DNA from 2 places in the Serratia sp. Sp408 genome. Region 2 is predicted to be linked to the other one. Evidence: predicted binding sites of a transcription regulator. Region 2 holds the regulator's gene; the other holds the start of a gene.

What was found. Region 2 encodes ArgR, which controls arginine synthesis, uptake and breakdown. Its sites were predicted from a motif close to ANTGAATAAAAATACANT; they were not measured.
Region 1: argA (amino-acid N-acetyltransferase) is a predicted target of ArgR. The motif match lies at 2,832-2,849, and genes of this name have one in related genera.

Annotation. Positions count from the first base shown of each region.
Region 1 is NZ_JBXUFT010000009.1:62,055-77,727, forward strand. It holds gene mltA (murein transglycosylase A) at 1-705, opposite strand, end outside; tRNA gene AC2AXP_RS20400 (tRNA-Met) at 952-1,028, shown strand; tRNA gene AC2AXP_RS20405 (tRNA-Met) at 1,089-1,165, shown strand; tRNA gene AC2AXP_RS20410 (tRNA-Met) at 1,217-1,293, shown strand; gene amiC (N-acetylmuramoyl-L-alanine amidase AmiC) at 1,397-2,653, opposite strand; gene argA (amino-acid N-acetyltransferase) at 2,884-4,209, shown strand; gene recD (exodeoxyribonuclease V subunit alpha) at 4,223-6,097, opposite strand; gene recB (exodeoxyribonuclease V subunit beta) at 6,094-9,654, opposite strand; gene ptrA (pitrilysin) at 9,651-12,539, opposite strand; gene recC (exodeoxyribonuclease V subunit gamma) at 12,720-15,673, opposite strand, start outside.
Region 2 is NZ_JBXUFT010000008.1:106,009-121,681, forward strand. It holds gene pmrB (two-component system sensor histidine kinase PmrB) at 1-276, shown strand, start outside; gene cgtA (Obg family GTPase CgtA) at 346-1,518, opposite strand; gene AC2AXP_RS19615 (DMT family transporter) at 1,535-2,506, opposite strand; gene rpmA (50S ribosomal protein L27) at 2,742-2,999, opposite strand; gene rplU (50S ribosomal protein L21) at 3,017-3,328, opposite strand; gene ispB (octaprenyl diphosphate synthase) at 3,597-4,568, shown strand; gene AC2AXP_RS19635 (DNA-binding protein) at 4,582-4,977, opposite strand; gene AC2AXP_RS19640 (helix-turn-helix domain-containing protein) at 5,158-5,418, shown strand; gene mdh (malate dehydrogenase) at 5,486-6,424, opposite strand; gene argR (transcriptional regulator ArgR) at 6,890-7,360, shown strand; gene yhcN (peroxide/acid stress response protein YhcN) at 7,777-8,040, shown strand; gene yhcN (peroxide/acid stress response protein YhcN) at 8,174-8,437, shown strand; gene mpl (UDP-N-acetylmuramate:L-alanyl-gamma-D-glutamyl-meso-diaminopimelate ligase) at 8,650-10,029, opposite strand; gene fbp (class 1 fructose-bisphosphatase) at 10,200-11,204, shown strand; gene AC2AXP_RS19675 (methyl-accepting chemotaxis protein) at 11,315-12,868, opposite strand; gene ppa (inorganic diphosphatase) at 13,114-13,641, shown strand; gene AC2AXP_RS19685 (gamma-glutamylcyclotransferase family protein) at 13,697-14,044, opposite strand; gene tamB (autotransporter assembly complex protein TamB) at 14,047-15,673, opposite strand, start outside.

The DNA of each region.
Region 1 (15,673 bases), on a different contig from region 2:
GATCGCCTGCATCGACATGTCCGGCTTGGCCACTTCGCCACGGTCGATCAGCACCTTGCCGATGCTGCGGTAAGCGTGGCCGTTCTTGCCGCCATAGCCAAAGAACACCAGGGGCTGGCCGTTACCGAAGTCGACATAACCGCTGCCCTGCACTTCCATCATAAAGTTGTCCATCAGGGAGTTGGTATAGGCAATGATATAGCGGTCATCAAGCGCGCCACTGTAGATACCGGCGCGATCCGGCAGGCGGCCGCGGCCTTTTGGCGGCATACGATAAAGCGGGTAGCGGAACTCGCCCTGTTGGGTGTAGCGCGCCTGCAATACCGGGGTATAGTAGCCGGTAAACTGAACGTTGCCGTAGTTGTCTACCCCTTCCATCTGGTAGGCATTCAAACCGAACTGGCTCAGCTGGCGCGTATCGGCACCGGAGGCCATCCAGCTCTGCACCGCCTGATAGGTACTGTTGTTGCGATTGAATAATGACGGCGACGCGTACTGAATTTCCATCAATTGATCTGAATAATCTTTGGCATTGACCGGTACGCCGCGGGCATTGGGCTGATTAACCAACTCCAGCGATTGCTCCAGCCGCCCATCCTTATATTGCTGACCGCGATCGGTCGGCTTTGACGAACAGCCTGCCAGCACCGCTACTACCGTCACCACTAACCCGCCCAGCAGGTATTTGCCCCAACGTCCTTTCATCGCGCACTCTCTTAGACAGATATAATTTGTCCCAACATATCTCGAAAGATAAGGGATATGACGGCAAAACGATAACAAACGGCCATGGATAAAGGAATCGCCTGCCAACAAAAAAATCGCCACCGGCAGGTTGCTAAAAAATCGGCAGATTGCGGGTAAAATCAGCAATAAAATGGCTTTCATTCAATTATCTGCAAAAAGGGGTTGCATCATAAATCATGGAGAGTATAGTGCGCTTCCATCGGACGCGGGGTGGAGCAGCCTGGTAGCTCGTCGGGCTCATAACCCGAAGGTCGTCGGTTCAAATCCGGCCCCCGCAACCAACCGATACCGTACCAGCGGTATCAGATAACAGGGTTGGCTTCGATAAGGCAGTAGACGGACGCGGGGTGGAGCAGCCTGGTAGCTCGTCGGGCTCATAACCCGAAGGTCGTCGGTTCAAATCCGGCCCCCGCAACCAACTGATATCATACCGTGATATCCATGCCAGACAGTAATGCATCAAGACGGACGCGGGGTGGAGCAGCCTGGTAGCTCGTCGGGCTCATAACCCGAAGGTCGTCGGTTCAAATCCGGCCCCCGCAACCAATTTGATGACCATAATCAAGCACCTTAACGGGTGTTTTTTTATGTCTGGAATTCCCCTCCCCAGGCGTTAATCACGCCGGACCACGCAGCCCGGCGCGCGCACTCAACGCCTGGCCAGCGCACCACCGTTGGCAAAGTAAGCCTTGATACCCGCCAGAATCGACTCGGCCACCTGCTGTTGAAAACGGCTGGTTCGCAACTTGCGTTCTTCTTCAACGTTGCTGATAAAAGCCGTCTCGACCAGAATCGACGGGATGTCAGGCGCCTTTAATACCGCAAAACCGGCCTGATCGACTCGGTTCTTGTGCAGCCGGTTGATTTTCCCCATGCGGTTCAGCACTTCTTTGCCAAACTTCAGGCTGTCGTTAATGGTCGCGGTTTGCAGCAAATCGAACATGGTGTGGTCGAGATAGCGGTCGCCGCTTTTGCTGACGCCGCCAATTTGATCTGATTCGTTCTGCGTCTGCGCCAGAAACTTCGCTGCGGCGCTGGTCGCCCCTTTGGTCGACAACGCAAACACCGAGGAGCCGCGGGCGGCCCGGCTGGTAAACGCATCGGCATGAATGGAAACGAACAGATCGGCGCGTTGCTTGCGTGCTTTGGCCACCCTCACCTTCAGCGGGATAAACACGTCTTCATTACGCGTCATAAACACTTTCATGTTGGGTTCACGCTTGATCATGGTGCTTAAACGGCGGGCAATTTGCAGCACGATGTCTTTCTCGCGCGTTTTGTATTTGCCGATAGCGCCGGGATCCTCACCGCCGTGGCCCGGATCGAGCATAATGACAATTGGCCGATCGCGCCCGGCCTTGCCGGCCTGCGGCGCCTGAGTTGGTGCCGGCAACGTCCGTTCCAAATCCCCTTTATTGTAATCTTCCAGCAATGCCAATAGCGGATCATACTCTTCGCCGGACGACGATTTGGACGGATACAAGTCCAGCACCAGTCGGTTACGGTATTCCGCCACCGGCGACAGGGTAAACATGTGCGGGCTGACGCTTCGCTTTAATTCCAGCACCAGGCGCACGGTATTCTTGTCAAACTGGCCGACGCGTGCCTGTTTCAGATAAGGATCGGCAGTCTGTACCTGGCCGGCGATGCCCTTGAGGATACTATTGAGATGCACGCCTTCGATATCCACCACGATACGATCGGGGTTGGTCAAGGCAAACTGCTTGTACTTCAGTTCCTCGTTGGATTCGAGCGTCACGCGGGTATAGGTAGAGGAAGGCCAGACGCGCACCGCAATCACGTGCGACGAGGCGGCAAAACCGACGCGGCTCACGCTCAGCAACCAGGTTGCGGCAACCCCCTGCAACAGACGACGGCGACCCAGATTGTGATTAGCGTTTGACATGCGGCTCCAGCAAAAAAATCAGCTTAAAAAAGCACCATAAAGTGAGAATGGCAAAAACTTTAACGAATCCATCCAGCGCTGTCACCAGAAAATCCTTTTATGTTTTGTCAATTTATTAACGATTTAGCGGTGTTAGCGCCAAAAAACCAATAAATTCCCACTTGCCATCAGCGCAAAAAAAGAATAAAAATACAAAAATACCGTATAAATATGCAAAAAGAGGTTTGACCGTGAAGGAACGTAGTACAGAGCTGGTTCAAGGATTCCGTCACTCAGTCCCTTATATCAATGCTCACCGCGGCAAGACTTTTGTGGTCATGCTGGGGGGAGAAGCCATTGAGCATGAGAATTTCTCCAACATCGTCAACGATATCGGCCTATTGCATAGTCTGGGCATCCGGCTGGTGGTGGTCTACGGCGCGCGGCCGCAGATTGACGGCAACCTGGCGTTGCATAACCTGGAGCCAATTTATCATAAGCATACTCGCGTCACCGATGCGCCGACGCTGGAGCTGGTCAAACAGGCCGCCGGTTTGTTGCAACTGGACATCACTGCCCGGCTGTCGATGAGTCTGAACAACACGCCGCTGCAAGGCGCGCATATCAACGTGGTCAGCGGTAACTTTATCATTGCTCAACCGCTTGGCATCGATGACGGCGTGGATTATTGCCACAGCGGCCGCATTCGCCGCATTGACGAAGAGGCGATCCATCGCCAGCTCGACAGCAACGCCATCGTGCTGATCGGCCCGGTTGCCGTTTCCGTTACCGGTGAAAGCTTTAATCTAACGTCGGAAGAGGTTGCCACCCAGTTGGCGATCAAGCTCAAGGCGGAAAAAATGATTGGCTTCTGCTCGTCCCAAGGGGTTAACGACGAGGAAGGCAATATCATTTCCGAACTGTTCCCCAATGACGCACAAAAGCGTATTGAGGAGCTGGAACAGAGCGGTGATTACCATTCGGGCACCGTACGTTTCCTGCGCGGCGCGGTGAAAGCCTGCCGCAGCGGCGTACGGCGCAGCCACCTGATCAGCTATCAGGAAGACGGCGCGTTAGTGCAAGAGCTGTTCTCACGTGATGGTATCGGTACACAGATCGTGATGGAAAGCGCCGAACAGGTGCGGCGCGCCACCATCAACGATATTGGCGGTATTCTCGAGCTGATTCGCCCGCTGGAACAGCAAGGCATTCTGGTACGCCGCTCGCGTGAGCAACTGGAAATGGAAATCGACAAGTTCACCATCATCGAACGCGATAACCTGACCATCGCCTGTGCCGCGCTATACCCATTCCCGGATGAGAAAATCGGTGAAATGGCCTGCGTGGCTGTGCATCCGGACTACCGCAGTTCATCGCGCGGCGAAATGCTGCTGCAAAGAGTGGAAACGCAGGCGCGCCAGATGGGGCTGAAAAAACTGTTCGTACTGACCACGCGCAGCATTCACTGGTTCCAGGAGCGGGGTTTCACTCCGGCGGACGTCGAGGTGCTGCCAATGCAGAAACAGGCGCTGTATAACTACCAGCGCCGTTCGAAGATCCTACTGGCCGACCTATAGCCCACCACCGACCTTAGCCCAGCGGTGTCTCACTGGGCTGAGCTACCATCACCAACCGCTCCGCCAGCCCGCTGCGCCGCTGGGTTGGCGTGCGGATGGCGCTGTTGAGCACCTTTTCACTTGCATACAGCGACAGCTGCCGACGCGCGCGGGTAATGGCGGTATACACCAGTTCGCGCGTCAACACCGGCAGAAAGTGGTTGGGCAGTACCAGCACCGTATGGTCAAACTCTGAACCCTGAGACTTGTGCACCGTCATGGCAAAGGCGGTTTCATGAGCCGGCAAACGACTGGGTTGTACCGATTTGATATTGCCGTCCGGCAATTGGAAATGCACACGCAGTTCGCCGTTCTCCCCCGGCAGCGCAATGCCGATATCACCGTTAAACAGCCCCAACGCACTGTCGTTACGGCCAATCATCACCGGTCGACCACGATACCAGCGCCCGGCGGAAGCCAGGTTGCGACGAATCAGCCCCGCACGTTGCAACCCGCTTTCAATCCGCTCGTTCAGTCCGGCAACGCCAAAGGGTCCTTCCCGCAGCGCGCACAGCACCTGGAAGCGGCCAAATGCCGCCAGGATCTCGACCGCCGGCGCTCCGGCGGCGACCCGCTGGAGATAGTCGCGATAACCGGCCACACAGGCATCCAGCAACGCCTGATAATCCTCGGTTTCCACCAGCGGATAACCGGCAACGTCGCTAAAACTGCCGTTGAGCGCGGCCCAGGCTCGTTTGTTGTCGCCGGCATTCACCGCCATCGCCAGTTGACCAATGCCGGAATCGGCGTCAAAACGGTAACTCTTGCGCAGCAAACACAGGCTATCGCGTACCGCTGCGTCACCCTGCGCGCTCTGACCGCTCAATGTACAGCCCGTCAATTGTGCCAATTGTGCAGCGCGAGCGTCGCTATAGCCTTGCTCGGCAAAACGGCAGATATCTCCCAGCACCGCGCCTGCTTCCACCGAGGCCAGTTGATCGCGATCGCCAAGAAAAATCACCCTGGCGTGCGGCGGCAAGGCGGCGATCAGACGCGCCATCATCGGCAGATCGACCATCGACGCCTCATCCACCACCAACACGTCGAGATGCAGCGGATTGCCACGATGATAGCGCATGCGTTGGCTGTTCGGCTGTGCGCCCAGCAGGCGGTGCAGCGTTGCTGCTTCGGTGGGGAATAACGCCCGCTGTTCAGGGCTGAGCGGCAATTGTCGGCTGGCGCTGCCCAGTGACTCGGTCAGTCGCGCTGCCGCCTTGCCGGTTGGTGCTGCCAGTTGAATGCGCAAACGCGCGCCTTCGGCCAACTGCACCAATGCGGCCAGCAGTTTGGCCACGGTGGTGGTTTTACCGGTGCCCGGCCCGCCGGATATCACCGCGATGCGCCGGGTCGCGGCCACCGCCGCGGCAATTTTCTGCCAGTCCGGCGTGTCCGTTGCTGTACCGAACAGCTGGTCGAGGATCGCGCGCAGACGCTGAGTTTCGATAACCTGCGGTATGCTATCGCTGCTGATAAATGCCGCTACCTGGCCTTCACTTTGCCACATGCGCTGTAAATACAACCGCTGTTTTTGCAGCACCAGCGGCGTTGGCAGACTGCCGTCACTGACCGCCGGCGAGCTCAACAACCGTTGCCGCCAGTCATCCAGATCGGGCAGTCCTGCTGCCTGCCACACCGCCTGTGCCAATGCTGGTTGCCGCCCGTCGAACAGGTTCTCCGGCATCAGCTGTTGCAACAGCAGACAGACGTGCCCCGCACCGGCTTCCGCGCTGAGGCAAGCGGCGGCCAGCAGCATATCCGGTCGATCCGGCGGCGCTACCACCCGTGCGAACTGCACGTCCAGCGGGCGCAGTACGCCAAGCGTTGCCGCTTGCTGCAATAAATCGATCATTGCTCGGCCTCCGTTGCACGGGATACGCCGCTGAACAGCCGATCCATTCCCATGACCAGTTCACCGTCCGGACGGCAGGAAAAGATGCCGTTGCCAGGGTGTTCAGCAGCGACGCCGCGCAAAAACAGATAAATCACGCCACCAAAATGGCGCTGATAATCGTAATCCGCCAGACGGTGCCGCAGGTAACGGTGCAATGCCAGCGTGTAGAGCTGATATTGCAGGTCGTAGCGATGTTCGGCCATCGCCTGCGCCATTGCCGGCTGGGTATAGGCGCTGCTGTCCTCCCCCAACCAGTTGGACTTATAGTCCAGCAGGTAATACTTCCCCTGCCAGCAGAATACCAAATCGATAAAGCCCTTCAGCATGCCCTGCACCTGCTGAAAGTCCAGTGCCGGACAGCGGGCAGACAGCGGATCGTAACGTTTGGTCAGCGCATCCAGCGCATCGGCGCGCAGCAGGTCACCTATCGGCAGGTAGAACTGCAGCTCAGCCTGTTTGGCCTGCGGCGCCAGCATCGCCAGTGATACCCCGCTGTCGTTGAGCCGGGTGTGCAGCAAGACCTGCATCCAGTCCTGCAACACCGGCAGCCAATGGTCGTCATAGCCGTGCAAACGCAACTGCTCCAGCAGCCAGTCGGCGTCCAGCGGTTGGCTGAAATCCAGCGTTTCGAACAGGCTGTGCAAGAAGGTTCCGGGTGCCGCGCCGCGAGGAAAAGTATGCGGAGTAAGCGCCGGCTCACCGTCTGCGGCTTGCTCGCCGGCGGCATCCACATCCAGCCGCGGCAGCAGATCCTGGGTGATTCCCGCCGCCCCATGCTGTTGCAGACCGGTATAACTGGTGACTCGCCAGTAATCCTGTACCTGGCGGGTAAAGCGGCGGGCGGTCAGTTCGGCCGCTGCCTCGGCTTGCGCTTGCCACGGTTGCGGATCAGGCTCGTCCACCGGCGACAGCGCGACGCCGTCGCCGGTCAACTGTTGCAAACGTTGCTGCAGATAGCTGGCATCGCCGGCTTGCCCGGCCTGCACCAGATAGCCCAGTGCACTGCGGTGCAAATCGGTGTCGCCCTGCTTCTTGCGCGTCCCCTGAATCAACGGGGCAATGCCAATGCTGCAGTGATAGACCGAACGGGTCAGTGCGACGTACAGCAGGCGCAGATCTTCCGCCAACCGCTCTTCTTCGGCCCAGGCAAGGCTTTCTTCATTGGCATTAAGATCGAGCAATGCCTTGAAATTATTGCGATCGTGATACAGCACCTGTTGCTGCTGGCGGAAATTGCCGACAAACGGCAGCCAGACCAGCGGATATTCCAGCCCCTTGGACTTATGGATAGTGATCACCTGCACCAGGTGGCGATCGCTTTCCAGACGCAACTGTTGATTGTCCGACTGGCGGTTAGGCTGGGCAATCTGCTGCGCCAGCCAGCGCACCAGCGCATGTTCGCTGTCGAGCTGCGCGGAGGTTTCCTGCAACAGTTCGCCCAGATGCATCACATCGGTCAGACGACGCTCGCCGCCGGGACTGGCCAGCAGGTTCTCCGCCAGATGACGGCGCGTCATGACTTCACGCAGCATCGGCAGTACGCCGCGCCGCTGCCAGTGGCTGCGATAGCCGTCAAATTCATTGACCAATAGATCCCAGGCACGTTCGTCATGGTTCAGCGCGTCCAGCGTCGGCGCGTCCAGCCCCAATAGTCCGGTCGCCATCGCGCTACGCAGCGTACGTTCCTGTTCAGGCGCCAATACCGCCTGCAAAAGCCACAGCAAATCCTTGGCCTCCGGCGTGTCAAAGACGCTGTCGCGGTTGGAAAGATACACCGACGGGATGGCCAATTGGCTCAGGGCATCGCGCACCAGCGCGGCTTCGGCGCGGCTGCGTACCAGAATGGTGATATCCGACGCCTGCACTGCACGGCGCTGTGCACCGTTAAGCAACCAGGCTTCACCGCGCTGGCCGGCGCTCAGCCAGTCACGGATCTGCGCCGCACACCAGCGCGCCATCATCTGTTGGTAATCACTTACTCCCACACCTTCGCCCTGCTGTAACCAAAAATGCAGCGCCGGCTGTACGGTCGCCTGGAGTTCGAACCCCAACCCCTGATTTTTAGCGGCAGCGGCCACGGCAACAAACGGGATCTGGCCAAACAGGAACGGCTGTCCAACCTGCGAAAACAGCTTATTGACGCTGTCTACCATGGCCGGAGACGAACGCCAGTTAGTCTCTAGCGTATAGTGGGCGCTTACCTCTGAGCGAGCACGCATATAGGTGAAAATATCCGCCCCGCGGAAGGCATAAATGGCCTGTTTGGGATCGCCGATCAGCAACAGACCACACTGTTCGCGTCCGACGTACAGCTTTTGGAAAATGCGATACTGCTGCGGATCGGTATCCTGAAACTCATCGATCATCGCCACCGGAAAGCGCTGACGAATCGCCTGCGCCAGCTGTTCCCCACCGGCGCTTTGTAACGCCGCATCCAGGCGACCAAGCAGGTCGTCAAAACCCAGTTCAGCGCGTTGACGCTTTTCCTGTTGGATTGAGGTGCGGATTTCGCTCAGCGCGCGCGCCATGATCAGATCACGCAGCGTCAGCGGTTGGTCAAACAGGCTATCGATGGCCACAAACAGCGGGTGTCGCGGTGGCTCGCCTTTTTTGGTTTTTTCCAGTAGCGTCGATTGGCGGAACTTTTCCAGCTCTTTCGGCAGTTGATAATCCTGGGTGGCCAATGCGCTCCATTCGCCAACCTTGCCCAGCCAGTTAGGTAAATGCTTACTGCTGTAGCTGCGTTTATCAACGCCGGAAGCGCTAATCAGCGCTTCCAAATCCGGCGCGGCCGCTTGCCATTGCGCTTTTATCTGCTCAATACGCGCCACGATTTGCTCGTGACGCATCAACACCGTTTCATCGTCTTTAGGCGGTTGTCGCAGGGTGGGCGCTTCGCCGTGCAGATAGCCGGCCAGATCGGCCAGTAACGCCTCCGGTCCACTCCATTCCTGACTGACCGCGCGGGCTACCGCCAGCGGCAACGGATAGCATTGCCGCCGCCAAAAGTCGGCGCAGGCCTGACGGCGCAGCGGCAGCTCATCCTGAATCAGCGTTTGTTCAAACAGAATCCCGGACTCGAAGGCATTGTGTGCCAGCATCCGCTGGCAGAAACCGTGAATGGTAAAGATCGCCGCCTCGTCCATCTGCCGCTCCGCCGCCAGCAACTGCGCCGCGGCGTCGGCCAGATCGTCGATTTCCGCCATCAGGGCGGAAAACAGCGGATCGGTGCACTGTTCCCGGCCGCGTACGCAGGCAATGCGCAGACCGTGGATATTGCTGCGTATCCGGCTGCGCAGCTCTTCGGTCGCCGCTTCGGTAAAGGTCACCACCAGGATTTCCTCTACCGTCAGCGGCCGCGGGAAAGCCGCCTGCTTGCCCAACCCCAGCAACAGGCGCAGATATAACGCGCCGATGGTGAAGGTTTTCCCGGTCCCTGCCGACGCTTCAATCAGTCGTTCGCCAAACAGCGGCAACGTCAGCGGATCGAGCCTCTGCGGGGTGCTGGTTGTCATGGCGTCGCGACCTTACGCGGCAGCGTTTGCTGGAGCGCCGACGCATTCGGCATCGACTGCCAGCCCTGCGGCGCCGCATAATCGGCTTTATCCTGACTGCTGCCGCTGACCTGCGACAACACCGCCAGGCCGTTCGGCTCAATCACCGCCTGGTGGAAAAAGTCCGCCAGTTTGGCCGGCGTCAGCTGCTGTACCTGGGCGATCAATTTCTCGCGGGTGTCAAAGGCAAAGTTACCGCGATCAAAATCATTGCTAAAGCGGCTGGCCTCTTCGCTCAAGGTCTGCGGACGCTGCTTCAGTTCGTTAATCAGCGCCTGCTGATACTGGGCGAAGTCGGCCTCACTCATGTCACGCAGGCGCTGCTCGGCCTTCGGATAGAAGTCCTGATAACGCTGATACAGGTAAGCCGGCTGTTTGCTGTTGCTTTGCAGCAGGAAGCCCAGCCCCCACTGCCGCCCCACCGACATTGGGAAGGCGAATACCGCATACCCCAACTGTTCCTGGGTACGCAACTGGCTATAGAACCATGGCTGGATAATCTGTCCGAGCAATGAGCTGTAAGCCATGCCGGTGACCTCTTGATAGCCAGTCGGTACATACACCGCCGCCAGCGCCGAATCGGTGCTGCTGCCCGGACGTTGCAGGCTGGCCAACTGCCGCTTGGCAATTTGCACGTCTTCGCCGTGCCACCAGGTCTCGCCGCTACAGCCCAAACGCTGTTTCAGCGAGGAGGCCAGCGTATCCACCTGTTGCTTGCTCATGTTGCCGACCACCAGCAGTTCAGGTGTCGCTTCAGCCAGCAACGCGTTGCGGTAGGTCAGCACGTCTTGCAGCGTCAGGGTCTGCAACAGGTTGCGGCGTTCGCTGCGCTCGCTGTACGGCACGCGAGAAAGCATCTGCACCGGTTGCATCGCCAGCTCAAACGCCTTGCCCTTTTCCGCGGCGTCCAGCTGTTCCAGATACCAGGACTTGGCCTGTTGCAACTGGTCTTCGGTCGGTGTAAAGCTCGAATAACCTTCAATCAGGGTAGTCAGCAGCTGTGGCAACCGCTGGGTAAAGCCGTTGGCATTAAACAACAGGCCATTGTCCGGCGAGGTAGAGAAGCTCAAGCCACCCACCGACGCCTGATAGCTCAGTTGGTCGAGGGCAATGCCCGCCAGGTAGTCAGTCAGCGAGAACAACACCTGATTGCGAGCGGAATCCATGGTTTTGGCGTTGCGGAACGCCACGGTGACATCGGCTTTCGGCTCATCGGCAAAATAACGGCTCGGCATATACAGCACACGCAGCCCCGGCTGATTGACCACCAGTTCGGGCTTGGTGAACGCATGCGAAGGTTGGTTGAGCGTGAAATCATCCGGGATATACGGATTCAGCGCGGGCAATGACAGGCTGATCCCCTGCCCCAACTGCTGCCATTGCTCAAACCGCGCGGCGTCGATTTTATTGACCTGATAAGGCGCGTTAACGAAATACGCCATTTTATCGTGAGGTTCATTCGGGCTGATAAACCAGATGCGCGCGTTTTGCGGCGTCATTTCCTCCAGTCGCTGCGCTATGGCTTGCGGATCGTATCGATCTGCCAGATAAGGCGCATCCAGCGTATGCTCAACCGGCACGCGCAACATGGTATCCACCAGCCATTCGATATAGTCCATATCGCGAGTAATCGACGGGTAGCGGAAATCCAGATTCAGCACGTGCGAGATTTCGTCAAAGTAGCTTTTTTTGACGCCTTCACTGCGCAGCATTTTCAAATAATTGAAGATAGCCGCCACCACCTCGTCACGCTGGGCCAACCCTTTGTCGGTGAGTGACACGCTGATGGAAAACACGCCGCCATTGCGATCGACCATCGGATCGGCGCCGGCATTGATGGCGTCTGCCAGCCCCTGTTTCTGCAACCAGTCTGACAGCGTGTTTTGGCTGCGGTTGCCGATCAGATAACTGATGTAGGTATCGGTCTTGCTGCGGAACGCCGCACTGTTGTTATCAATGCGGAACTCGACCTTCAGCTGTTTGCGCGGTTGGGCAGGCACGTAATGAATAATGATACCCTGCTGCTGTTTGGTGACCGCCGGAACGGTAATCGGCGCAACGCTGGCATTATGGTTAGGTACGCGGCCAAAGGTTTTTGCCGCCAGCGTGGCCAACTGTGGCAACGGCTGATTGCTGTACAGCACGCCCATCATCAGATTGGCGGAATAGTAGCGCTGGTAGAACGCCGTCAGTTCATCGTGCAGTTTGCTGCCGGGTTTATCCTTGAGCGTATCCAGATTGCCGCCGGAAAAGCGTGCGCTCGGGTGCGCCGGATTTAGCGTTTCCGCGCCGACCTGTGCCATGCGCATACCGTCGCGTGAACGCGCCATGGTTAATTCGGCATTCACCGCATTGCGCTCTTTGTCGGCATTGCCGGGATCGAGCAACGGCTCGGCAATGGCATCCGCCATGCGGTCAACCGCCGGTTCGAGCGCATCGTTTTCCACTTCCAGGTAAAAAGCGGTACGGTACGACGCGGTACTGGCGTTGTGGCTGCCGCCATGCTTCTTGAGAAATTCGGACAGGTTTTCCGGTTCCGGGTAACGCTTGGAGCCCATCAGAACCATATGTTCCAGATAATGTGCCAGACCAAGCTGGCTGTCGGGATCTTCCAGCGACCCTACCGGCAACGCCAACGCAGCCAACGACTTCGGCGCCTGCGGATCGGAAACCAGCAGCACCGTCATGCCGTTATCCAGTTTGATCGCCTGGTAATGGCGTGGATCGTGATCGCTCTTGTGGATTTTCTCCGCCAGCGGTTGCCATCCCTGTGCGGCCCAGCTTAACGGTGCCCAAAATAGTACTACCAACATCAACCCGCTGAGGCGGGCCAATCGTCTGCGCATATCCAAAATAAACCCCTATTCAGGCGCGGTTTCGCCACATCCCTGACGACCCCGCCGCTCATCAAAAAACAGCAAAGCTATATGCCGATATCTTATGTAAGACCGGAAACAACCCTGAAGGTTGAATATAAACCAGTTTATTTTTACCATCTCCCGACAACCAGTACCACCCGGTGACGATCACCCTATATTATGGCGAGCCACCGGCAGCAGGTAACGCTCTGTTTCCGCCACAATTTGTGCCAGCGTGGCGTTGTCCAACTGACGGAATACCCGCTGAATATACGGATCCTCCCCCTCGCCGGGAATGCGCTGATCGCCCTGCCATGCCAGCAGCAGTTTGGCCCGCGCCTTGGCCTGCGCCTCCTCGCCCCAATCAATCTGCTGTGAGTCCTGCTGATAGCACTGGCTTAACCACGCCCAGCCGCTTTTGTTCAGCAGCATCAGCGGTTCACACAGCCCGCGCTGATAACCGGCGATCAGCTCGGCAAGCTGGGCTCGCGCAGCCTCTGGCGGCAATGCGGCAAAACGCCAGACGGCGTTCTTGCGCCCGAACATCCGGCTTTCACCCTCGCCGCCGGCACAGCAATAGGCCAGATGTTCCAGCCACAGCAAGATACCGTCGACCGCAGACAGCGTCGCTGGCCGCCAACGCAGCAGACCGTCGTGCTGCACCTGATGCAGCCAGCCGCCAAGGCGCACGCCGGCGATGTCGAGATCCAGCTCCAGGCTACTGCTTTCCCGCCTTTCTTCGCGTACCTGCGCTGCCAGTTCGCTCATTTCCTCTTGCTGTTTTTGCCAGTAGATCTCGCCAAACGGGCCGTACGGCAAACCGCCGGAAGCGCGTATCCGCTGATACAGCCGCGTCGCATCCTGGTCTTCAATCAGCGCGTTCAGCAGCTGATTGTTGAATTGATAGCGGCTGAGGTTGTCCAGCGTAAACGGTTCCTCATCCGCCAGTTCGGTTTCTTCCAGAATGAAGTTGACCCCCAGGCGCAGTTGGAAGAAGGCGCGGATCGGATGGCGATAGAAACGCAGCAGATCGTCAAGTGATAGCTGCGTCTGCGGTTCTAGCGGCAGCGGCTGATTGAACACCGGGTGCGCTTCACCGCGCCGGTCGGCAGCCGGTAGCCATTCGGCAGCGTAGCTCTGCGCTTCGGCCTCCGGCAGAAAGTTCTCTACGGCGAACGGCATGCGGGCATGCCAGCGCAGCAAATGCTCACCGACCCGCTGCGCGCTGCCGTCGGCGTCCAGGTGCTCATCGCCCGGTAAACAATAGCTTTGTTGCAGATACTCCAGCAACTCGGTCACCAGCACCGAGGGATAACGCTCGCTATTATCCTGAATCGACCGGCCGATAAAGCTGATATACAACTGCTGCTGCGCCGACAGGATGGCCTCAAGGAACAGGTAGCGGTCATCGTCGCGCCGGCTGCGATCGCCACGCTTGACCTGTTGAGCCATCAGGTCAAAGCCCAGCGGTGGCAGGGTGCGCGGGTAAACGCCGTCGTTCATGCCCAGCAGGCATACTACCTTGAACGGAATGGAGCGCATCGGCATCAAGGTGCAGAAATTGATTTGCCCAGCCAGAAAACGCTGGCTGATACGCTCCTGGTCGAGCCGTGCTGCCAGCTCGTCTCGCAACAGCGTCAGGGGTACCGCGTCGGGGTAACGCGCCCCCTGGCCGAACTCGATCACCTGCTGCCACTGCTGTTCGATCAGCGCCAGTATCACTTCCGTGTCGGCATCGGCGGCAAAAAAACTGTCCAACAATCGGCGGCATAGCGGCAGCCACTCCGCCAGCGTACGTGCTTCGCCCAACCGTTGCCGCCAGTCGGCAAGCTGCGCCAACAGCTCCGCCAGTTGTCCGGCCAGCTCCGCCGCCAACCCGCTCGACTCGTCATACGGCAAGACGCCTTGCCAGTCGCCGATATTGCTGTCCATCGCATAACCGAGCAGCATGCGCGTGATGCCGAACTGCCAGGTGTGCTGGCCGGTGGCCGGCAGCGCCAGTTGACGCACGTTGTCATCGTCCAGCCCCCAGCGTACACCGGATTCGCTGACCCAGCGACGCAACAGACGCAGCCCCTCTTCATCGATGGCGAAGCGCGCCGCCAGCGCCGGAACCTCCAGCAACGCCAGCACCTGTTCAGCAGAAAAACGACTCTGCGGCAGATCCAGCAGTGAAATAAACGCCTGCAAGGCAGGGTGAGCCTGTCGTGCTTTCCGGTCGGAAATGGCGAACGGCAAATAGCGCTCCGGCGGCGCATTACCGAATACCGCCTGAATGTACGGCGTATAGCTGTCGATGTCGGCCACCATCACGATGATGTCACGCGGCGTCATCTGCGGATCCTCCGCCAGCATCGCCAGCAGTCTGTCGTGCAGCACCTCCACCTCGCGTTGTGGACTATGGCAGGCGTGCAGGCTGATGGAGCGATCGGCGGGATCGAGCGTACGCTTGTTGTCGCTGCGCTCCAGCGTTTGCGCCGTGGTGCCGATAATTGCGTGATCCTCCAGCTCCAGCATGTCATGCTGAATGGCATGCAGCAGGTTGTCCGGCGCAATATCCACAAAGGCGTCAACCTCCTGCAACGACGCCATCTGCGCCAGCAGGTACAAATGGTCGCGCCCCAGCTTGCCCCAGGAGGCCAGCAGCGGGTTGCTCAAGCGCTGTTCACCGTCGGCGTCAAACAGCTGTGCGGCCTGCTCCGGCTGGCGGAATAGCCCCTGTTCGCGCGCCTGCTGGTGATGGCGGCGTTTACGGCTTTGCAGCCGCGCCAGGAACGCATAATCCTGAATATCGCCCCAGTAGTAACGGCACGGGTTGGTGAACATAAGATGAATATCGATATGTTTGCCCAACGCCTGCAACGCCTCAAGGTAGATCGGCGGCAGCGCCGAAATGCCGCAGATAAACACCCGTGGTGGCAAACCCGGCGGGCAGGTTTGTGCCTGTTCCAGGGTGCTGATGAAACGCCGGTACAGATTGGCTCGGTGCCACTCCGGCTGCCCAAGCTGCCGGGTGTACTCCACCAGGCGTGCCCATAACGGCGCCTGCCATTGCTGCGCCTCTGACAGGGCGTCGATACGCTTGCCGCGTTGCCAGCTTTCCAGCCACTGCGGCCGATACA
Region 2 (15,673 bases):
CAGAACAGTAGCATTCAGGTACGGCTGACGCCGCAGGCTGAGGGGCATCTGTTGCAGGTGATCGACGCAGGGCCGGGGATCAAGGAAACCATGATCGGGGAAATCACCCAGGCGTTTCGCCGTATGGATCAGCGCTACGGCGGCAGCGGCCTGGGCTTGAACATCGTCATCCGCATAGTACAACTGCACCAGGGACGTTTGACGCTGGAAAACCGTAGCGACAGCCACGGGCTAAATGCCCAGTGCTGGCTGCCGAACGACGCGCTGAAGCCTTGATAACCCCGCCGACGCGCAAAAGAAAAGGCCCTGCATCACGCAGGGCCCTTTAATCATGACAACCGGTAATTACTTCTTGTAGATGAACTCGACGCCTTCGTCGTCTTCTTCATCCCAATCATCATCCCAGTCATCGTCCGCTTCGGCTTCCACTTCAGCGATCTGTTCACGGTGGTAGTCATCCCACATGAACTCCACTTTTTCCGGCGCGCTTTCTTCGATCGCCATCGCTTTAGGCTGGGTGTTGATAAAGTTCATCACATCCCAGCACAGTGCGTTGACGCCGGCGCGGTTGGCGGCGGAGATCATGTAGTACTTGCCTTCCCAGCCCATGCCTTCAACGATGGCCTTGGCACGCTCGGCGGCCTCTTCCTCATCCAGCAGGTCGACTTTGTTGAACACCAGCCAGCGCGGCTTTTGCGCCAGATTTTCGCTGTACTGGTTCAGTTCGTTAACGATCACGCGGGCGTTTTCAACCGGATCGGATTCATCGATCGGCGCAATATCCACCAGGTGCAGCAATACGCGGCAACGCTCCAGGTGCTTCAGGAAGCGAATACCCAAACCGGCACCGTCGGAAGCGCCTTCGATCAGCCCCGGAATATCGGCCACGACGAAGCTTTGTTCGTTGTCCATACGCACCACGCCCAGGCTTGGCACCAGCGTAGTAAACGGATAGTCCGCGACCTTCGGCTTGGCGGCGGAAACCGCGCGAATAAAGGTGGATTTACCGGCATTCGGCAGCCCCAGCATACCGACGTCAGCCAACAGTAACAGCTCCAGCAGCAGATCGCGCTCTTCGCCCGGCGTACCGTTGGTTTTCTGGCGCGGTGCACGGTTTACCGAGGATTTGAAACGGGTGTTGCCCAGGCCATGCCAACCGCCCTTGGCGACCATCAGACGCTGCTCGTGGCGCGTCATATCGCCGAGGATCTCGCCGGTGCCCTGATCTTTCACCCGGGTGCCCACCGGAACCTTGATGATAACGTCTTTACCGCGCTTCCCGGTACAGTCACGGCTCTGACCGTTCTGGCCACGCTCCGCGCGGAAAGATTTTTCAAAGCGGTAATCGATCAGCGTGTTCAGGTTTTCGTCCGCCAGCAGATAAACGTCGCCGCCATCGCCGCCGTCACCGCCATCTGGGCCGCCGTTCGGAATATATTTTTCGCGGCGGAAGCTGACGCAACCATTACCACCATCACCTGCAACGACCAAAATCGCTGCTTCATCTACAAACTTCATTTACCGTCTCCGTAAATCATTCACCGGGTTGCTTTAGAGGAGCAACCAGGCGGGGTTCTGCCCGTCGCGGCCACCACCGGTGACCAATTGCGGAAAACATGGCGCCGGCGACCACCACGAAAGCACCGACATAACCGACGACATTGAGCGTCGGTGCGGTGAATACCTGTGGCCAGGCCAACGCCAATAAATCTGAAAACAGCAGGGTAAACAGCGGAGTAAGCGTTACTAACGCACTCACCTGCGCAGCCTGCCAGCGCGCCATGGCTTCCGCCAGCGCACCATAGCCAATCAGCGTGTTGGCACCGCAAAACAGCAGACAGGCCAATTGCCAACTGCTGAGCTGGAAAATAACTGCCGGCTTCGCCAATGGGAACAACGCGATTGCACATAAAGTGTACAACATTACCAGGATCTGCGGCGAGGCCAATCGACGCAGCAAGACTTTCTGCGCAACGCCATAGGTGACCCAGACCATTGCCGCACACACCCCCAACAGCACGCCAAGCGTGTAATCCGTCAGGCGGGTGAAGATTTCGATCAGGCTGACGTTAAAGAACAGCATCAACCCGCAAATCAGCATCAAGGCGCCAATCACCTGGGTAATACGCATCCGCTCTTTTAAAATCAACACGCTGGCAAACATCATGCCGACCGGCGACAGCTGGCCGATAACCTGCGAAGCCGTCGGGCTGAGGTATTGCAGCGAAGAGCTGAAGAACACAAAGTTCCCCAGCAACCCGGCGGTGGCAATCACCAGTAACAGCAGCCAGCGCGGTTGGCGGAACATCTTGAGCGGCGGCAACCTGCCGCGCACCGCCAGAATCAGACCCAACCCGATGGCCGCCATGGTAAAGCGATACCAGACGACGGTAAACGGCTCCATCACCTGCAACACTTCCTTCATGGCGATCGGCAATGCCCCCCAGCAAACCGCCGTGGTCACCGCCAGAAAAATGCCAATACCGACCTGCTGTTTTGTTTCCATTCGTGATTTTTGCCTGCGCGCTGTCGGGCCGCTGCACAGCCCTATACCCTCATCGCAAGAAGCGTCAATTCGGTCGTAGACCGATTGATACGGCGTACCAACCCGTGGCCCGCAATCGCCTAAAGCGAGTTTCGGGCGCTGTTGGCGCGCCTGCAACCTGAATATGCCGGGTATAAATGTAAAAAGCCCCGCAACGAATTGCGGGGCTTACATCTATTTAGTAAGGCTCGGAAAATTATTCAGCGTCGATGCTGATGAATTTACGATTGCTCGGGCCTTTAACTTCGAATTTGACTTTACCGTCTTTCAAAGCAAACAGAGTGTGGTCTTTGCCGCAACCCACGTTGGTACCAGCGTGGAATTTGGTGCCGCGCTGACGAACGATGATGCTGCCTGCCAGTACTGCTTCGCCGCCGAAGCGCTTAACGCCCAGACGTTTGCTTTCAGAATCGCGACCGTTACGAGTCGAGCCGCCAGCCTTTTTGTGTGCCATTAATCCGCTCTCCTAACTTAAGCGCTGATGCCGGTGATTTTGACGTCAGTGAACCACTGACGGTGGCCTTGCTGCTTACGGTAGTGCTTACGACGACGAAACTTAACAATCTTAATTTTCTCGCCACGACCGTGAGCAACGACTTCAGCTTTGATCTTGCCGCCATCGACGAAAGGAACGCCGATTTTGATATCTTCGCCATTAGCGATCATCAGAATCTGGTCAAACTCAACCGCTTCACCAGTTGCGATGTCCAGCTTTTCCAAGCGAACGGTCTGACCTTCGCTTACTCGGTGTTGTTTACCACCACTTTGGAAAACCGCGTACATATAAAACTCCGCTTTCCGCGTGCTCAACCGTGTAGTACAGAGCGCGCTATAAATATTCACAATAGGGCGCGAATTCTACGCAAAAATACAGCACATGACAAGAGCAGAATCCGGCCTGAAGCAGAAAAAAGAAGAAAAAAAGCACAGTTTCTTTCCTGGCGTTTATCTGAGGCGTTTTTCAAGTACAATCAAGGAACAGTTACCGCCATGTACCGATGTGAGCAGCGATCTCAACGCGGTGAAGAGAAACACAGCTGAAAACAATACAATGAATCTAGAACAAATTACCGAGTTAACCGCGCAGGATATGGCGGCCGTGAACGCAACAATTCTTGAACAGTTGAATTCCGAAGTCACGCTCATCAATCAGCTTGGCTATTACATTATCAGCGGTGGCGGTAAACGCATTCGCCCGATGATCGCCGTACTGGCAGCTCGGGCGTTGCAGTATCAGGGTGATAAGCACATTACCGTTGCTGCGCTGATCGAGTTCATCCACACCGCTACTTTACTGCATGACGATGTGGTCGATGAGTCCGATATGCGCCGCGGCAAGGCAACCGCCAACGCGGCGTTCGGCAACGCCGCCAGCGTGCTGGTGGGCGACTTCATTTATACGCGCGCATTTCAGATGATGACCAGTCTGGAATCGCTGCGGGTGCTGGCGCTGATGTCGGAGGCGGTCAATGTGATTGCCGAAGGCGAAGTACTGCAATTAATGAACGTGCACGATCCGGACATTACCGAAGAAAGCTACATGCGGGTGATCTACAGCAAGACCGCGCGCCTGTTTGAAGCTGCCGCACAGTCTTCCGCCATTTTGTCCGGCGCCACAGAGGCACAGGAACAGGGGCTGCAGGATTATGGCCGCTATCTCGGCACCGCTTTCCAATTGATTGACGACTTGCTTGATTACAGCGCTGACGGCGTCACGCTGGGCAAGAACACCGGCGACGATCTGAATGAAGGCAAACCGACGCTGCCGCTGCTGCACGCCATGCACCACGGTAATGCGCAGCAGACGGCGATGATTCGCGGCGCCATCGAGCAGGGCAACGGCCGGCATTTGCTGGAACCGGTGCTGACAGCCATGGAACAGTGCGGTTCGCTGAGCTATACCCGCCAGCGGGCGGAAGAAGAAGCAGACAAGGCTATCGCTGCGCTGCATGTCCTGCCGCAATCACCGTTCCGTGATGCGCTGGAAGGCCTGGCGCATCTGGCGGTGCAACGGGATTTCTAGCAACGGGGTTTCCCTATCGTTTCTCAGGCTCGCTATCCGGGCCTGTCATCGCATCAGCGGTAGCCTCATCGCTGATGCGCGCCAACAGGCTGCCAATGCCTTCCCGCATCAAAAACGTCAATAACCGTTCGCGCTCGCTTTCCGTCATGCGGCGGAAACATTCGATCAACACCACCAACGAATCGTTGCGTTCAACCTGATAACCGGCTGGCTCTTCTTGCAATATCAGTAAATTACGCGCCGACAATGGCAGGCTGTCGATGTGATACTCCACCGCCTTACCCTGGACACCCTTGCGACGACGGCTAACCCATCCCTCACGGCGAGCCATTTGATTGATTCCCTGTGGTGAGGACGGTAACCCTGCGATGCCTATCAGCTCCTTGGCGGCAAACCACTCGTTTTTCATAACCTTTTTCTCTGGGAAATTATGTGGTCAACGCATTTTTAGGAAACCATTCCGCCATTTTCAGAAAACAATGGTATTCTGGTTTCCGTCTAAGCGTTTCATGTTGTGCGAACGATTAATACATGCCTGTTAGTTATACCACTAACGGAACTTTGACTAATCAAAAAAAGGAATGAAAACATGAATTCAAGGAGTCAGGATTGGCATCCGGCAGACGTTATTGCCGCATTACGCAAGAGAGGCACTACGCTGGCAGCGGTCTCGCGACGCGCCGGTTTAAGCTCGTCCACCTTGGCAAATGCCCTGTCGCGCCCATGGCCGAAGGGAGAATGGCTGATTGCCGATGCGCTGAGCATCCATCCGGCGGAAATCTGGCCGAGCCGCTATTTTGATCCCGATACTCATCAGCTGCTGGATCGCAAATCGCGGATGAAATCGTAATTGCGGGCAAAAAAAACCGCCGGAACGCTGTCCGGCGGCCTAACAAGAGTTTACTCAGAGCAAGCGATCACTTGTTGACGAAAGTCTCGCCCAGCTCGATATCTTTGCGCAGCGTGTCTAACATCTCTTCCAGCGCTTTTTGCTCGAACGCACTCAGGGTGCCGATGTCTTTGCGTTCTTCCACGCCGTTTTTACCCAGCAGCAGCGGTTGTGCAAAGAAACGGGCATATTTGCCGTCACCTTCTACATAGGCGCATTCCACCACCCCTTGCTCGCCCTGCAGCGCGCGTACCAGCGACAGACCGAAACGTGCCGCAGCCTGGCCCATGGACAACGTAGCAGACCCGCCGCCGGCTTTTGCTTCAACCACTTCGGTACCTGCGTTCTGGATACGCTTGGTCAAGTCCGCAACTTCCTGCTCGCTGAAGGTAACGCCAGGGATCTGGGACAGCAATGGCAGGATGGTCACGCCCGAGTGGCCACCGATTACCGGCACGTTCAGTTCTTCCGGCTTTTTGCCTTTCAGCTCGGCCACGAAGGTATTGGAACGAATGATATCCAGCGAGGTGACGCCAAACAGTTTGTTCTTGTCATACACACCGGCTTTTTTCAGCACTTCGGCCGCGATGGCAACCGTGGTGTTCACCGGGTTGGTGATGATGCCGATGCAGGCTTTCGGGCAGGTTTCCGCTACTTGCTGGATCAGGTTACGCACGATGCCGGCGTTGACGTTGAACAGATCGGAGCGATCCATCCCTGGTTTACGCGCCACACCAGCGGAAATCAGTACTACATCCGCACCCTGCAAGGCAGGTTTTGCGTCTTCGCCGGCAAAGCCTTTGATGTTCACTGCGGTTGGGATGTGGCTTAAATCGACGGCAACGCCTGGGGTTACTGGGGCAATGTCGTAGAGGGAGAGTTCAGAACCTGAAGGAAGCTGGGTTTTGAGTAGAAGGGCGAGGGCCTGGCCGATACCGCCAGCAGCACCGAGAACTGCAACTTTCATCCTATACTCCTTTATTATCTTAAATATAAAAGCGCCGTGAATTTCTGGGTACGGACCTTAGATTATTACACCTTTTAAAACAATCTCTTAACAGTTGGATTGAGAGCTGGCGCAACAAAATGGCCTCGATCGCGGACATTTTAGATTAAATAGCTTACGCATTAAGGGCATAGCGCACACTAATCGAAAATAGTGCGAGGTTATTCACGAGCAAGTTAACCGGCCGTTACATTACACCCTTACACAACATCAGAACAACATCATTTTAATAACATTTTCTTTACCGGGGAGGCAGCTTTCCCCCCTGGGTGAAATGGGCATATTCATGAGATACGGATTTTGTTAAAATGCCGCCCTTTCCTTATTGTCCGGGCTATTTTGATTTTTCCGGACACTGCCTTATTGCATAAAAATTCATTTATATGCATAATAATGAACTCTATTGTTAACATTCACCGGTGCAAAATGCGTAATCCCGCAAAGCAGGAAGATCTGATCAAGGCGTTTAAAGCGTTATTGAAAGAAGAAAAATTCAGCTCGCAAGGCGAGATCGTTTTGGCGCTGCAGGAAGAAGGCTTCGAAAACATTAACCAATCCAAAGTGTCGCGCATGCTGACCAAGTTCGGCGCGGTGCGTACACGCAATGCCAAAATGGAAATGGTTTACTGCCTGCCAGCCGAACTGGGCGTGCCGACCACCTCCAGTCCGCTGAAGAATCTGGTACTGGACGTCGACCACAATGATGCGGTGGTCGTTATCCATACCAGCCCGGGTGCAGCACAGTTAATTGCCCGTTTACTCGACTCGTTGGGCAAATCCGAAGGCATACTGGGCACCATTGCTGGTGATGACACCATTTTTGTTACCCCGGCCAACACCTTCAGCGCGCGTCAACTGTATGAAGCTATCCTGACGCTGTTCGAGCAGGAACTGTGATCGCCATGGCTAATAAAATGCGGCTCTCCGCCGCGTTTTGTTAGCTTTTGCTTAACCACCGCTTTACGTTGCCGGCACATTCCCCCTCTCGACTACCACGTATAACGCCGCACAACACCCCACCTGCGACACATTTCCATGACATTTATCCGTAACTAGTGATACCTGCTATTAATTTCCGCACTTTTGGTCAAAAGCACTTAGCTTGTTGAAATTACATCTAATTAACAATAAAAGTGTGTTTTATGAGCGCTTTTTATTCCATTTGGATATAAAAAATAATCAATATTATGCGTAAGTTTCACAAGAAACTGTTAGCTAACTATTAATTTTTCGCGTTACTAGATGTATACTCATTTCCGTGACGTAAATCACAGTTCATGCGAACTGACAAAAGAATTCGAAGAGGCAAAATCATGAAAGTTAAAACTACAGTAATGACGTTAGGCGTTCTATCCATGCTTTCTTTCGGTGCATTTGCAGCACAATCCGTTAGCGCAGATCAGGCAACCAAACTGCAATCCGCAGGCACCATTACCGTTAGCGGCGTTGCCGGCGCACCGTCTGATATTCGCGCAGCGCTGTCTGCCAAAGCGGATGCCCAAGGCGCGACCGCTTACCGTGTGATTGAAGCGCGTAACGAAGGCAACTACCACGCCACCGCAGAAATCTATAAGTAAGTCAGCAGTACCGGCATTACCCGACAACGGGCAATAAATCTCTGGAAAACAGCAGTACCTGTCACGGCCTTCAAGAATAAAAAACGCTAGCAAGCCCTTCCTGGCCGGGATGGATACCTCAAGGACCACCAACATGAACATGAAAATCACTCTCGCTGCGGTCAGCCTGCTCTCAGCCGTCAGTTTCGGTGCCAGCGCCGCTACGCTGGTGGACAATGCACAAGCCAGCAACATGCAGACCATCGGTACCATTACTGCCAGCGGTGTGACCGGCTCCCCTTCCGACATTCGTCAGGCGCTGTCTGACAAAGCCGACAAGCAAGGCGCCAAAGCCTATCGCGTTATCGAAGCCTACGAAAATGGCAACTGGCACGCGACGGCCGAAATTTACAAATAACAATTCAGAGAACGCGTTACCGAACTGATTACCCTCGTCACTGCCACTGCCGAGTTTGACGTCAACGCGAATTCTTTGAAGAAACCCCTCGTCGTCCTATCCGACGAACCCCATTGCCCCCGCTCGCGGGGGCTTTTTTATGGGTGTAAAAAAGGGCCGCAAGCGGCCCTGTCATTACGATCGTCGGGGTGACGGCGCCCCCCGATTGTCTGTCAGTAACCTTGCGGTGCGGCCGGCTTGTTGGCCAGTGCCGTCAACAGCTTGTCGTGAATACCGCCGAAACCGCCGTTGCTCATCACCAGAATATGGTCGCCCGGCTGTGCCGTTTTCACCACCATCTCTACCAGCGTATCCACATCGGCGCTCCAATGGGCCGGCTGTACACAGGCTTCGGCCACTTCCGCCACCTGCCAGGGAATATGGTGTGGCTGGAACAGGAACACTTCGTCGGCCCGCCCCAGCGACGGCGCCAGTTCGTTCTTGTTGATACCCATTTTCATGGTGTTGGAGCGCGGTTCCAGCACCGCCAGGATGCGTGCGGTACCGCCGACCTTGCCGCGCAACGCCGCCAGCGTTGCCAGGATCGCCGTCGGGTGATGGGCGAAATCGTCATACACCGTGACGCCATTGGCTTCGCCGCGCAGTTCCAGACGGCGACGCGCGTTGATAAAATCATTCAACGCGCGGCAGGCGTCTGCCGGCAGCACACCAACGTGACGCGCCGCAGCGATGGCCATCAGGCCATTATGCATATTGTGTTCACCCACCAGCGTCCAGTTGACCTCGCCCACCGTTTCGCCGTTGAGCTGCACCTCATAACGGCTGGCATCGGCGGTCAGTTTATTGGCGCGCCAGACGCCTTCTTCGCCTACCAGCTCCTGTTCGCTCCAGCATCCCATCGCCATCACCTGTTTGAGGTGCGGATCGTTGTCCGGCAGAATGATCTTGCCTTTGCCCGGTACCAGGCGTACCAGATGGTGGAACTGCTTCTGAATCGCCTTCAGATCGTCAAAGATATCGGCGTGATCGAACTCCAGATTGTTCATGATCAGCGTTCGCGGACTGTAGTGCACGAACTTCGAGCGCTTGTCAAAGAAGGCGCAGTCGTATTCATCCGCTTCAATCACGAAGAACGGGCTGCCGCCCAGGCGAGCAGACACCTCAAAGTTGCCCGGTACGCCGCCGATGACGAAGCCCGGTTGATAACCACAGGCTTCAAGGATCCAGGTGGCCATACCGGCGGTGGTGGTCTTGCCATGGGTGCCAGCGACGGCCAGTACCCAGCGATCGCGCAGCACATGATCGTGCAGCCACTGCGGGCCGGATACATAGGGGATCCCCTGTTCCAGCACCGCTTCCACGCACGGGTTGCCGCGCGTCATGGCATTGCCGATGATCACCATGTCCGGCGCCGGATCCAACTGTGCCGGATCGTACCCCTGGATCAAATCGATCCCCTGGTTTTCCAACAGCGTGCTCATCGGAGGATAGACATTAGCATCGGAACCGGTAACCTCGTGTCCAAGCGACCGAGCCAACATGGCCAGCCCACCCATAAAGGTGCCGCAGATGCCAAGAATGTGAATGCGCATAGGTTTCTCATTTGAGTACGTCGAATGTGCGCTTATTCTAACGCTCAGAATCGTCCAGAAGAAATGGATTTGCCTATGAATGGCGCAATGCTTTGGGCTACACTGCTGAGCGAAAACGTTGGCGGTTTGTTAACAAACCGCTATCCATCCGTAGATTCAGGGATTGTGTCATGAAAACGTTAGGCGAATTTATCGTCGAGAAACAGCACGACTTCTCTCACGCCACCGGCGAACTGACTGCATTGCTTTCCGCAATCAAGCTGGGCGCTAAAATCATCCACCGCGACATCAATAAAGCGGGTCTGGTGGATATTCTAGGCACCAGCGGCGTTTCCAACGTACAGGGCGAAGTTCAGATGAAACTGGACCTGTACGCGAACGAAAAACTGAAAGCCGCATTGAAAGCGCGCGGTGAAGTTGCCGGGATTGCGTCCGAAGAAGAAGACGAAATCGTGATTTTCGACGGCGAGCGTGCTGAAAATGCCAAATATGTGGTGCTGATGGATCCGTTGGACGGTTCGTCCAACATTGATGTCAACGTCTCTGTCGGTACTATTTTCTCTATCTATCGTCGCATCACCCCCGTCGGTACGCCTGTTACCGAAGAAGATTTCCTGCAACCGGGCAGCGCCCAGGTCGCAGCCGGTTATGTGGTTTATGGCTCCTCCACCATGCTGGTGTACACCACCGGTTATGGCGTACACGCCTTTACCTACGATCCGTCTCTCGGCGTATTCTGCCTTTCTCACGAGAAAGTGTGCTTCCCGGAATCCGGCAATATGTATTCGATCAACGAAGGTAACTACATCAAGTTCCCGCTCGGAGTGAAGAAGTACATCAAATACTGCCAGGAGCAGGATGAAGCCACTCAGCGCCCGTATACCTCACGCTATATCGGTTCACTGGTTGCCGACTTCCACCGCAACCTGCTGAAAGGCGGCATTTATATCTACCCAAGCACCGCCAGTCACCCGCAAGGCAAACTGCGCCTGCTGTATGAATGCAACCCGATGGCGTTCCTGGCCGAGCAGGCCGGCGGTAAAGCCAGCGACGGTAAAAACCGTATTCTGGATATTACCCCGCAGAAACTGCACCAGCGCGCACCATTCTTCGTCGGCACCAAATCCATGGTGGAAGACGCGGAACGCTTTATCGCCGAATACCCGGACGAATAAAGCCCCATTCAGGGCCGGCTCGTCCGGCCCGATATTCTCCCTGACGATCATGTCAAGCCGCGCTACCGCACGCCGCCGTCAACGCCGAACGGCCCTGCGCGAATGCCCAATTACACCTTGAACACCGACATGCTCTGCGCCAGCGCCTGCGCCTGTTCTTCCAGTGAACGCGTTGCCGCGGCGGATTCCTCCACCAGTGCAGCATTCTGTTGCGCCACCTGATCCATCTGCGCCACCGCGACGTTGACCTGCTCGATACCGCTGCTCTGCTCGCGGGTCGCCGCTGAAATCTCGCGCATCAAGGCCGTAACCCGTCCGACCTCATCGGCAATGCCGTTCATGGTTTTTGCGGCAGACTCGGCCATTTGCTCGCCTTCCTGCACCCGATTTTGCGATGCTTCAATCAGCCCCTTGATCTCTTTGGCCGACTGCGCGCTGCGCTGCGCCAGGCTGCGCACTTCGCCGGCCACCACGGCAAAACCACGGCCCTGCTCGCCGGCACGCGCGGCTTCCACCGCCGCATTCAGCGCCAGGATATTGGTCTGAAACGCGATACCGTCCATCACACTGATGATATCGGCAATGCGGCGCGAACTGTCGGTAATCGCCTGCATTTTATCTTTGACCTGACCGACCACCTGGCTGCCGCGATCGGCAATGTCAGACACGCTCAGCGCCAACTGGTTAGCCTGCTGGGCATTTTCAGCGTTCATTCTGACCGTCGAGGTCAGCTGTTCCATACTGGCGGCGGTTTCCTCCAGCGACGCGGCAGACTCTTCGGTACGTTGCGCCAAATGCACGTTACCGGCAGCCAATTCACGCGATCCAATATCAATCTGACTACTGGCGTCACGCACTTTGCTCACCGACAGCGCCAGCGATTGCTGCATGCGCTGCATGGCATGCGCCAGGCGCCCCATTTCAGTGGTGCCGCCGCCGTGAATGTTGCGAGTCAGATCGCCATTGGCAATCTGTTCCAGCTCGGCGATCGACACATCCAGCGGCCGCAGAATGATCACCCGCAGGGCGAACCAGGCCACTATTGCCAGCAGTACGCTGAGTACGCCGGCCGCCACGATCAACACAATTTGCGTACTGGCATTGCCTTCTGCCTCGTCCACCCGCTGCTGGCCGACCTGCATGGCAAAGCTGCGAAACTCGCCAAGATCGTTTTCAAACGCAATGCTCAACGTTGAGATGCGCGTTTCCTGAATGGCATAATAACCGGCGATATCACCGGCCTTGATGGCGTCTGCCATTGGCCTCACGCCCTGTTCCTGATAGGCCTGATAGCTGGCCTGCAGGCGTTTGGATAACGCTTTACCCCGTTCGGTCACCGTACCAACGCGGATAAAGCGCGCCATCTCCTGCTGCGACTGGTTCAGATAACCGTAGATACGGCCTACCGTAGCGTCAGACACCTCAATCTGGCCGGTTTCGCGCTGGCGCACCGCCAACGATGCTGCGGTACGTGCACGCAGCGTCAGGTTGGAACTGTTGGCCAGCGACCCCAGCTCTTCCCCCAGGATCTGGTTCAGCGTATGCAATGAACGCGAGCCCTGATTAATGGCGTTTACGCCGATCACGCTGACCATAATCAGCAATACCGTCATCAGTCCCAGCAAGGCAATCAGCCCGGCCTTGACCGTAATCTTGTTTAACATGTGTTCTTCCCGGCTTTAGACAATAGGTGTGGTAGAGGCAGAGGCAAGACACGGCGCACGCACCGTTATTATTTATTGGTTTTATCGGCGCCAAAGGGAAAAACTTGACGGCAACGGCGGATTATTCTGGAAATTCATGCTAGAGGAGGCGCGCGCGGTTACGCTGATGAAAAGGGCAGGAAATCGCAAAAGAGTCCGCTATAATACCCGGCACTCCATTTCTGGTTTGATTAAAGGAAACCGACATGAGCTTGAATCTGGTCCCTGCTGGCAAAGACCTGCCGGAAGACATCTACGTTGTTATCGAAATCCCGGCCAACGCCGATCCGATCAAATATGAAATCGACAAGGAAACCGGCGCACTGTTCGTTGACCGTTTCATGTCTACCGCGATGTTCTATCCGTGCAACTACGGTTACATCAACCACACTCTGTCACTGGACGGCGATCCGGTTGACGTCCTGGTGCCAACCCCGTACCCGCTGCAGCCTGGTTCCGTGATCCGCTGCCGTCCGGTTGGCGTGCTGAAGATGACCGACGAAGCCGGTGAAGATGCCAAACTGGTTGCGGTACCGCACAGCAAGTTGACCAAGGAATACGATCACGTAAAAGACGTGAACGACCTGCCAGAACTGCTGAAAGCCCAGATCGCTCACTTCTTCGAGCACTACAAGGATCTGGAAAAAGGCAAATGGGTGAAAGTGGAAGGCTGGGCCGATGCCGCCGCCGCCAAAGCCGAGATCGTTGCCTCCTTCGAGCGTGCCAAGAAGTAATTCTTCGCCCTGCCGATAGATGAAAAAACACCGCTCAATGAGCGGTGTTTTTTTATTACGCTTCGTCGTGACGCTTCAGCCAGTCACCGCTTTCAATCAGCGGATATCCCTCTACGCTGTGTCGATACAGGTAGATCCACGCAGTGCCATAAGGCGTCTGAATCAGCTCGCGCTTATAGTCCTTGGTGTTGCTTTTCAGTTCGTCAAGCTCTGCCAGAATCGATGAGTTGATACGATACACCTCACAATGTATCGTGCCCTCTCCAGGGATCGCCGCCGGGTAATGGCCCAGATTATAAATCTGATAACCGTCGAGCTCATGCTCGCCTAACCATTGGGCGTTAGTCATCCAATGGCTGTTTCCCTGTTTGCGTCGTAAACTGCCGTAGACAATTATTCGCATCGCTAAAACTCAAACTGATAGAGCAAATCTAGTGCCTGGTCGAGACCGGACACCGCTTCCAGATACAACTTAGGCATCAGGCGGTAACGCAACGTCAGCGTGGCCAGCGAATCGAAAATGCCCACCCCATATTTTACTTGTAAGCCAGGGAGGACATAGCCGCTCACGACAACCTGGGAGCTATCACCCACTCCCGCAGTATCAAGGGCCAAATTACTTACGCCAAACGCCTCGCCGATTTTACCCACAAGTTGACCACTTTGTGCAACCCCCAGACCCACTAACATTGACGTCATGGCGTTGCCGTCGGCACCGGAACTGCTCAAACCCTGGCCGCGCAGCAGATAAGACAATGCTTCCTGTTGCGATTTGGCCGGATCGGAGAATACCTCCAGCTTGGGCGCATCCGCCAGCCCGGTGACGCGCACGCCGGCGGTAACGCCGTCTTCGGTGGCTTCCGGGTTACGAATCGCTTCCATGTTGAGCAGCGGCTGGTCCGGGGGCCCGGAGAACATCAGTTGCCCTTTGCGGATGATCAGATCCTGACCATAAGCATGGAAGCGGCCTGCCGGGATGTCAATCTGGCCATTCAGCCCCAGCCCGCGCTTGTCCTGCACCACTTTCAAATCGCCTTTCAGCCGCGCTTTCAGGCCAAAGGCGTCCAACCGAACATCATCACCGACGTGAATCATCAGGTTGCTGTTAATCGGTATCGACGCGGTTTTCGGCTGAATCGGCTTCAGCTGCCGATCCAGCATCACTTCGTCAGACGAAACGCCCACCGCGCTTTCCGGCAGTTCCTGCACCGTAATGCGCGCCCAGGGAATATCGACGTTGCCGTTGAGCGAGAACAATTGCGGCGTCGCTTCGAACACCAGATCGGGAGACACGTCGAGACGGACCATCGGCGGTACCGTCACCCGTAACTTGTTGCCCTTGGCGGCAATGCGTGCGCGCCAGGCGTTGATATCGCTCCAGTCGGCATCGCCGGTCATGTTCAACTGGCCCTGAGTGGTGGTGATCAAGCCGTCTAGCGTCGAATTCATGCCGTTAAAGTTGATCGCCAGGCGGCCGTCAGTCATGTCGAACGGCATCCAGCTACCGTCAATATCCACCTTGTCCAGCGCCAACCGGCCAAACACCAGCGGTTTTTGCGCATTGCCACCCAGCCGCAGATTGGCGTTCAACATACCGGCGGCTTTCTCGCCCTGCATCAGCGCCGGGTTAATCAGCGCCAACGAGATATTGGTGATATTGACGTTGCCACTGAGATTGCGTCGCGTCTGCGGGTCGGTGACCTGCACATTGCCGTCAAACTGGCCGTTATTGTTCAACTTGATGCGCCAGTCGGCCTGCGCCCGGCCATTGGTGATGCCAGCATTAAGATTGAGCGTATCAAAGGCGATCGGCAGCGGGTTACCCTGCACCTGCTGCACCACTTTCACCCCGTTGCCCACCAGCGCCACCTTGGCCTGTGGCAGCGCAGCGCCCGGCTGCCAGCTAACGTCGGCGCGGCCGGTAAACACGCCGCTCAGCGCGGTGTCCGGGCCGAGGAACGGTTTGATCATTTTCAGATCGAACCGGTTGAGCACCACGCTGGCCTGGCCACTGGCGCCGGCCTCAATGGTT